DNA from 2 places in the Rhodococcus sp. JCM 9793 genome. Region 1 is predicted to be linked to the other one. Evidence: riboswitches for the same ligand, from Rfam matches in the RefSeq annotation. Region 1 holds a riboswitch; the other holds the start of a gene.
The links. A riboswitch is a leader RNA that binds a small molecule or an ion and turns the genes downstream of it on or off. The one in region 1 is predicted to bind cobalamin.

Region 1 (4,411 bases):
GCGATCAGTTCGGGGTCGGCGCGGCGACCGGTGATCATCACGTGCTGATGACCGGTCCGCGACGTCAGTGTCTCGACGACCTCGTCGATATCGATCCAACCCCAATTGATCGGATACGTGAACTCGTCGAGGACGTACAGGCCATGTTGTTCGGCGGCGAGGCGTCGCTGGATCTCACGCCAACCCGCGAGCGCGTCGGCGGCGTGGTCCTCGTCGCTGCCTTCCTTGCGCGACCACGACCAGCCCGAGCCCATCTTGTGCCACTCGATGGCGCCGCCCGTGCCGCGCTCGTCGTGCAGTTCACCGAGGGTTTCGAACGCCGTCTGCTCACCGAGGCGCCATTTCGCGGACTTGACGAACTGGAACACCGCGACCGACCAGCCCTGATTCCAGCCGCGCAACGCCAACCCGAACGCGGCGGTGGATTTGCCCTTGCCGTCGCCCGTATTGACCATCAGCAGCGGCCGGTTGCGGCGCTGGCGGGTGGTGAGCCCGTCGTTCGGTACGACCTCGGGTTGTCCCTTCGGCATCAGGCTGCCCTTCCACGCACGATCGAAGTGAGGGCATCGGCATGAACCTCGCCCACCTGCACATATTCGGCGCCGAGTCGGTCGGCGAGCTGCGCCGCGAGTCCCATCCGGAAGCGACCGGTCTCGGAATCGACCACCACCGCTGCGACTCCCCGGCCGGCGAGGACATCGGCGGCCTCGAACGAGCGGGCGACCGCGTCGGTACCCGAGGTCGCGCGCCCGTCGGTGACGACGATGAGCAGCGCCCGCCGGTCCGGGTCGCGCAACCGATGCCGGCGGAGGGTCTCGGCGGCCTCGGCCAGGCCCTCCGCAAGGGGGGTTCGGCCGCCGGCCGGGAGCTCACGCAGGCGTGCGGCCGCGACATCGACCGAGTTGGTCGGTGGCAGCGCGACGGTCGCGCTGTCGCCGCGGAACGTCACGAGCCCGACCGTGTCGCGGCGGCGGTACGCATCGAGCAGCAGCGACAGGATCGCGGTCTTGACCTGCGTCATCCGCTTCTTCGCGGCCATGGAGCCGGATGCGTCGACGCACAGCAGCACGAGATTCGCCTCCCTGCCCTCGACGACCTTGCGTCGCACCTGCCACCCGTCCGAACCGAGGGCGCTGGCGCGGATGGTGGCAGGTAGGTGGATCGGGCCTGTATCGCCCGCACGATCGCCGACGGTGCGCCCGATCGTGGTCGCCGCCTTCGATCGGCGACCCGCGACACCGCGGCCGGTGCGGTCGATGGAGAACAGTCGTGCCCGGTACGGATCAGCGGGAGCATCCACCGAGGTCGGGGCGCTGTCACTCGACCCGGACAGCGAGTCCGCGGGGTCGGGTGCGCCGCCACCGTCCGGATCGTCGTCGGGGTCGTCGTCGGGGTCCGACTGTGTATCGGGGTCGGGGTCCGACTGTGTATCGGGCCGGTTCAGCAATTCGTCGAGCAGATCATCGTCGGTGTCGGGATTGTCGAACGGGTTGCGGCGTCGCCGATGCGGCAACGCGAGTTTCGCGGCCACGGCCACGTCCTCGCGGGTCACCTCGTCGCGACCGGCCCACGCCGCGTGCGCGACCGCGGTCTTGGCGGTGACCAGATCGGCGCGCATCCCGTCGACGTCGAACGCCGCGCAGATCTCGGCGATCGACACCAGGGCAGCGTCGCCCAGGCGCACCGTCGACACGCGTTCTCGCGCCGCGGCGATCCGCCGCGACAAATCCTGCTCGGTCTCGGCCCACTGCGCGACGAACGATTCAGGATTCGCGTCGAATGCCATTCGGCGACGCACGATTTCGACGCGCAACTGCGGGTCGCGGGGGGCTGCGATGTCGACGGCGAGCCCGAACCGGTCGAGGAGCTGCGGACGGAGCTCTCCTTCCTCCGGATTCATGGTGCCCACCAGGACGAACGAGGCGGAGTGGCTGACGGACACCCCGTCGCGCTCGACAGTCGATCGACCCATGGCGGCGGCGTCGAGCAGCAGATCGACGAGGTGGTCGTGCAGCAGGTTCACTTCGTCGACGTACAACACGCCGCGATGGGCGAGCGCGAGCAGCCCGGGTTCGTACTCGGCGGTGCGAGCAGACAGGGCCTTGCCCAGGTGCAGGGATCCGGTGACGCGGTCTTCGCTCGCGCCGACGGGAAACTCAACGAGCCGTGCCGGTCGGATGTGCGACGGGGTGTCGGGCGGATGTGGGCCGTCGGGGCAGTGCGGGTCGGGGGAGGACGGATCGCACGCGAACCGGCAGCCCTCGACCTCCGCGACCTGCGGCAACAGCGCTGCTTGCGCGCGTACCATGGTCGATTTGGCGGTGCCCTTCTCGCCCCGCACCAGCACTCCGCCGATCGACGGCGACACTGCGCACAGAGTCAGGGCCAGCGCCAGGTCGTCGGAACCGACGACAGCGCTGAACGGATACACGAGCACTCCAACCTCCACAGGCTCCCGCTGGGATGTCCACTTCGGCAACCGATCGAAGGCCGGTCTTCGGACTTCCCGGTCGAGCGTCGTGCGATCGCCTTCCCGGAATTCTCCGGTGGCTGCGCTCACGCGCATGATCGACGACTCCCGGGTTACCGCAGCGGGCCTGTGCCGGATTCTCACCGGCTTCCCGATTATCCCTGTGAAGGGCACCTTCGATGTGTCTTGCCGTGGCCGAGTCTATCCACACCCGCCCGTCTCCCGGGCCACGGGTTAGTGTTCACGGCCATGGGTTCACGGATCACCGTCGTCGGAGTCGGCGCCGACGGCTGGAACAGCATGCCGGCGACCGGCCGCGAGCACGTGCTTGCCGCCGACGTACTGCTCGGCGGCGAACGGCACCTCGCGATGATCCCGCCGACCGACGCGGTCCGCGAGCCGTGGCCGTCCCCGCTGCTCAGCGGTCTCGACGACCTGCTGGCACGGCACCGCGGCAGGATCGTGGCGCTTGCATCCGGCGACCCCTTGGTATCGGGCATCGGCTCGACCCTGATCCGTCGTCTGGGCAGCGACGCAGTCGAGGTGATCCCCGCGGTGTCGTCCGTGGCACTCGCCCGGGCCCGCATGGGGTGGGCAGCCGAGGAATGCGACACCGTCACCCTCGTCGGCCGCGACGTCGACGCGCTGCGCCGCTACCTGACACGAGGCCGCCGGCTGATCGTCCTGACCTCGAACTCGTCGAGCCTTCCGGAGATCGCGCGGCTGCTCGTGGGGGAGGGGTTCGCCGATGCGGCGGTGACGGTGCTCGGTAACCTGGGCGGTGAAGAGGATCGAATCGACGGCGCTGCAGCAGACCTCGTGGAGATCACGGCTCCGCAGCTCAGTCTCCTGTGCATCCACTGCGTCGGCGCGGAAGGCTTGTCCACGACGCCGGGACTCCCGGACGAATGCTTCGAGAACGACGGTCAGCTCAGCAAGCGACAGATCCGGGCTGCCGCGGTGTGTGCACTTGCGCCGCAACCCGGGCAACTGCTGTGGGACGTGGGAGCCGGTGCCGGATCAGTCGGTATCGAGTGGGCCCGCACCGATCCGCGTTGCCGCACCATCGCGATCGAGAAGGACCCGGCACGCGCCGACGCGATCGCGCGCAACGCCGCCCACCTGGGTGTGCCGTCACTGCGGATCGTGAACGGTGGTGCGCCCGCTGCGCTGGCCGGGCTCGACGTCCCCGACGCGATCTTCGTGGGAGGCGGTGGAAGCAGGGACGGAGTACTCGAGACCTGCTGGCAGGCGTTGCGGCCGGGCGGTCGTCTCGTCGTGCATTCGGTGACGCTCGAGACCGAGGCCGTGTTGGTGCAGTGGTGGAAGAAGTGCGGAGGTGAGCTGTCACGGTTGTCCGTCGAACAGGCCTCATCGATAGGAACATTCACCGGCTGGCAGTCGCTGCGACCGGTGGTGCAATGGAATGTCGTGAAAGGCGAAAAATGACAGTACATTTCGTGGGATCAGGCCCAGGCGCCGCAGACCTGTTGACGCTGCGCGCCGTCAACCTGCTCCGCGGCGCTCCGGTCGTGCTGTACGCGGGCACCTATCTCGACGCCGAGATTCTTGCGCACTGCAAGGGCGACGCCGAACTGATCGACACCCAGCATCTCGACCTCGATCAGATCACCGCGCACCTCGTCGACGCCGACCGTCGCGGACTCGACGCGGTGCGGTTGTGCTCCGGCGATCCGTCGCTGTATTCGGCGCTGACCGAGCAGACCCGGCGCCTCGACGCCGAAAGTGTTGCATGGGATGTCACGCCCGGGGTCCCGGCCTACGCGGCCGCGGCGGCGACGCTCGGCACGGAACTGACCGTGCCGGAACTCGTGCAGACCGTCGTGCTCACCCGCACGCAGGCGCGGTCGACGTCGATGCCCGACACCGAAGCACTCGCGCGGGTCGCAGGTATCCGGGCGAGCCTGGTGCTGCATCTGG
Region 2 (4,411 bases), 1.9 Mb from region 1:
GTCGAAATACGACGCGGCCGAAGTGAGATCGTGCATCGCCGCGATCACTGTGCATCCGAGACCGCGCAGCGTATCGAGGAGGTGGAACTGGTGGCGGATGTCGAGATGATTGGTCGGCTCGTCCAGGATCAGCAGTCCCGATTCCTGCGCGAGGCCGCGAGCAAGCATGGCGCGACGACGTTCACCGCCCGACAGTTGATCGCAGCGTCGGTCGACTGCGTGTGCCAGTTCCACGGTGTCCAAGGCCCGGAGCGTGACCGCGCGATCGGATTCCTCGCCCAGCGACCAGGGCGGACGGTGTGGAATTCGGCCCATGGCAACCATTTCCCCGAGCAGAAGGTCCTGCGGCGGAGTCTCCTCCTGACCGACATAGGCGATCGCCCTCGCTCGCACACGGAGCGGCAGCGAGTACAGATCCTTGCCGTCGATTTCGACCGTTCCCTCTGCGGGTGCACGGAGTCCGGCGAGGGTACGAAGCAGCGTCGACTTCCCGCTTCCGTTGACCCCCACCAGCGCGACCATGGATCCGCGGGTCAAGTCGAGGTCGATATCGGAAAGGATGTCCGACCCTGCGATCCGACAGCGCACATTACGCGCCCGAAGATGCATCAGGCACCATCCGAGAAGCTGTAGTGACGCCGCCCGAGCAGGAACAGGAACACCGGGGCCCCGACGAGACCTGTCATCACGCCCAGGGGAAGTTCCTCCGGACTCAACAGCACTCGGGCCGCAACGTCGATCCACAAGAGGAACAGTGCGCCGCCGAGCGCCGCCACCGGAAGGACGACGCGGTGACGTGCACCCACCAAGATCCTGGCGAGGTGGGGCATGATCAGGCCGACGAACCCGATTCCTCCGGACACTGCGACGAGCACTCCGACCAGCACCGACGACAACGCGAAGAGCCCGAGCCGGAGGCCACGCACGGGAACACCGAGAGCGCGGGCGACATCCGGTCCGCTCGACAGCGCATCCAGCCAGGAATGGAGGGCGAAAAGAATGCCGGCAGACACGGCCACGACGATCAGTGCAGGCAGAATCTGCTCCCACATCGATCCCGCGACGCTTCCGAGCATCCAGTAGAGGACCGACCGAACCGAATCCCGGTCGTCACTGAAGAACACCAGGAAACTGGACACCGAGGAGAACGCCGAGGCCATGACGACACCGGTGAGGATCAGACGTAGCGGAGTCAGACCCCCTTGCGCCATCGAGACGCCGAAGACGGCAGCACCCGCGACCATCGCACCGATCAGTGCGCCCAGCGACAGCGCCCAGATACCCAGCGAAGCAAGCACTCCGAACATGATGACCAGGGTCGCCCCGACACCGGCTCCGGCCGAGATTCCCAGAAGGTACGGATCCGCGAGCGGGTTTCTCACCAAGGTCTGCATCGTGGCGCCGGCCATGGCCAGGCCCGCACCCACGATGAGCGCCATCAAGATGCGGGGAGCTCGCAGGTTCCAAATGATCGTGTCGTACACCGGGTCCGGTCCGACACTCCCGGTGAAACGGGCACGCACCACATCCCATGTGGCCGACAGCGGTATCGGTTCCGACCCGAGAGTCAGCGAAAGGAAAGCGCTGATGACAACCGCTATGACAAGTGCGGCCAGGAGCGGGCTCGCCGGAATTCGTTTTTGTGCAAGCGGCTTCGTGGTTCGCCGGCGCGGTTTTGCGACATCGAGCATGTCAGCGACCCGGCGACTCCAGCTCCCCACCCGGTCGGGGTACAAGGGTCTTCGCCCGAAGGTGTCTGTGCACACGAAGGGGAATGGTTGGGCCGCTGGCCTGGGCACGCATCGCTCGGTCTCTCGTATCGGGGGCCCAATCGCGAGGCCCGCGTCTGCAATTCGGCGAGCCAGCAGGTTTTCGGACTCAGGATCAACCCGACAGTGCGCCTTCCCAGACCGTTTCCGGTCCAGTGGCACGTGCCCTGTCAGTCACCTTCACCGCTGCGCGACAGTTCCGGAGTCTCACCGGATTCCCTTGCATACGGATGCGTCTGGCTCGTGGTGAACCTAGCACAGTCGCGAGGTGTCGATTCGCCCGGATCATCCGCTTCACCGGACTGCGCAGCCACCGCCGTACCCACCCAGCGACGCAAGTACCGGCGCATCTCGTCGTCGGTGCGCAGTGGATTACCCGGCGAGACGAAGAACGACTGCATCGTCCGCAGGAGAAATTCGACCAGTTCGTTGAGTGCGGCGTCGCCGTATCCGTATCGCTCCCACTCGACGTCGAACCGCCTGATCATCGTCATGCCGAAAGCCTGCGCCTCGTCGGACGTCATATTCTCGGGGTGGACGTTCGCATACGAGTTCGACAGCAGGAGACCGAGGTGCGGCGTGCGGCGTACCTCCGCGAGGGTGAAGACGACGGCTTCGACGGTCGCGTCGACGGGGTCGACGACTCCTGCGACGTGGTCGGCAAGGCGGTCGAGGAATCCGGCGACCGACGCGATTGCCGCCGCCGTCATCAGCGCATCCGAGCTGGGGAAATACCGGTAGACCGTCTGCCGGATCACGCCCAATGATTCTGCAACCTCAGCGATGCTGATCGCCGCGCCGGTCCGCGCGATGAGATCGACCGCGGTGTCGACGATGCGCCGAGTTGCTTCTTCGTCGCTGTCGGGCGGACTCCCGCCCCACCCTCGCCTACGTGCCACACCGCCTCCTGAAATGAGGGGCCGACATTATCACGCAACCCAATCTCGGAGTGGGTATGCCGGGACATCTCCACGAAAGTCATCATACATATCTCTTCAAGTACGTATGATAAAGCCCGATTGCAGGCCCCACCTGCCCTGACTACATCGGACAAACCCGAGAACGAGGTGTGACATGACAAACCTGCACGTCCGCAAGATGCGTTTCGCATTCGAGGACTACGACGTGCCGTTCCTGTGGAATCCCGCGAACCCCGGGTTCTCGAGCATGGCCAACGCCGTCTCGTTCCTCGCCGTCGGATTCGAGAAGATGATCGTCCAGATGATCACCGAGGCGAAGCCGCAGTTCGCCGACGACACGGTCGCCGAGGAAGCCGACGCGTTCATGCGCCAGGAAGGACAGCATTCCACCGCGCATCGCCAGCACGTCCGCGCCCTGATCAAGAGGTACCCGGGCCTCCAGGAAACCCTCGACGAGGTGATCGGCGCCTACGACAAGCTCACCGCCGAGACGTCGCTGAAGTACCGACTGGCCTACACCGCAGACCTCGAAGCGACCTTCACCCCCGTCTTCAAGCTCATGCTCGACAACGACGCGTCGCTGTTCCGCCCCGGCGACGACCGCGTTGCCTCCCTGTTCATCTGGCACTTCGTCGAAGAGGTCGAGCACCGCAGCTCCGCACTGATCATCTTCGACTCCGTCGTAGGTAGCGACGTCTACCGCATGCGCGTGGCGGCCTCGGTGTTCAAGCACGTACTCGACGTCATTCGGATCGCGTGCGCGGGCTTCAACAAGCACGTCCCCATCGAAGACCGCAAGATCGACGCTCTGTCGATGTTCGCGTCGTATCGCCGTAAGCAGAAGCTGCTCGAGCTCATTCCGGGCCTGCAGGCCGCGAATTCCGGGCCGATGCCGCGAGCCTTCGACGACCTCGGACTCAAGGAGCAGCTCGTCGCACTGCGGGGCATCATCCGTAGCCAGATGCCGAAGCACAACCCCGAACACGAGGACCTGCCCGAGCTGGCCGGCGTGTGGTTCGAGCGCTTCGACGCCGGCTACGACGTCACCAAGTGGTACACCGCGGAAACCGCTGCACCGGGGGTCAATTGATGTCGGATCTGTGTTCGCCCACCTTCGACGACCTCGCGACGAGGCTCGGTTTCTCCTGCGACGAGGCCGGTGGGCTCCTCGAGTTCCGCAATCCTCTGGCCTTGGAGAATTGGACGCTCCCCGTCCTCGAACTGACCATCGTCGTCGGCGCTGTTCTTGCCCTCGCGTACGCCGTTCTCCGACTGCGCCGACACGGTGATCCCACCAATCTGGTGCTGTGGTTCGGCGCGTGCGCGTATCTGTTCATCATCGAGCCACCCCTGTACTTCCCGGCCGCATTCGGAATCGAACAGCACGTCGACACGATGTTCGCGCACAATGTGTTCACGGTCGAATTCATGTGGGGCAGACTGCCCCTCTACATCGTGGCGATCTATCCACTGCTCGCTACGCTGTCGTTCGAGATCGTGCGGATGCTCGGCGTGTTCCGCAGGTACGGCGTGTTCCTCGGCGCAGTGTGCGTGGGATTCGTCCATCACGCCTTCTACGAGATCTTCGACCACCTCGGACCGCAATTGCGCTGGTGGGAATGGTCTCTCGAGAATCCGATCAGCCAACCGTTCTTCGACGCCGTCCCGTTGCCGAGCGTCGTGGTGTTCGCTGCACTGTGGCCGATGTCCCTGGCCTTGTGC

Region 2: linked by a shared signal. The riboswitch ahead of ACZ46K_RS02855 (FecCD family ABC transporter permease) and the one ahead of ACZ46K_RS11865 (VWA domain-containing protein) in region 1 are both predicted to bind cobalamin.

Annotation. Positions count from the first base shown of each region.
Region 1 covers NZ_AP043721.1:2,103,457-2,107,867, forward strand. The annotation lists gene cobO (cob(I)yrinic acid a,c-diamide adenosyltransferase) at 1-530, opposite strand, end outside; gene ACZ46K_RS11865 (VWA domain-containing protein) at 530-2,437, opposite strand; cobalamin riboswitch at 2,472-2,663, opposite strand; gene cbiE (precorrin-6y C5,15-methyltransferase (decarboxylating) subunit CbiE) at 2,720-3,919, shown strand; gene ACZ46K_RS11875 (cobalt-precorrin-4/precorrin-4 C(11)-methyltransferase) at 3,916-4,411, shown strand, end outside.
Region 2 covers NZ_AP043721.1:155,022-159,432, forward strand. The annotation lists gene ACZ46K_RS02850 (ABC transporter ATP-binding protein) at 1-609, opposite strand, end outside; gene ACZ46K_RS02855 (FecCD family ABC transporter permease) at 609-1,691, opposite strand; cobalamin riboswitch at 1,847-2,025, opposite strand; partial or broken gene ACZ46K_RS02860 (TetR/AcrR family transcriptional regulator) at 2,051-2,668, opposite strand; gene ACZ46K_RS02865 (metal-dependent hydrolase) at 2,844-3,779, shown strand; gene ACZ46K_RS02870 (hypothetical protein) at 3,779-4,411, shown strand, end outside.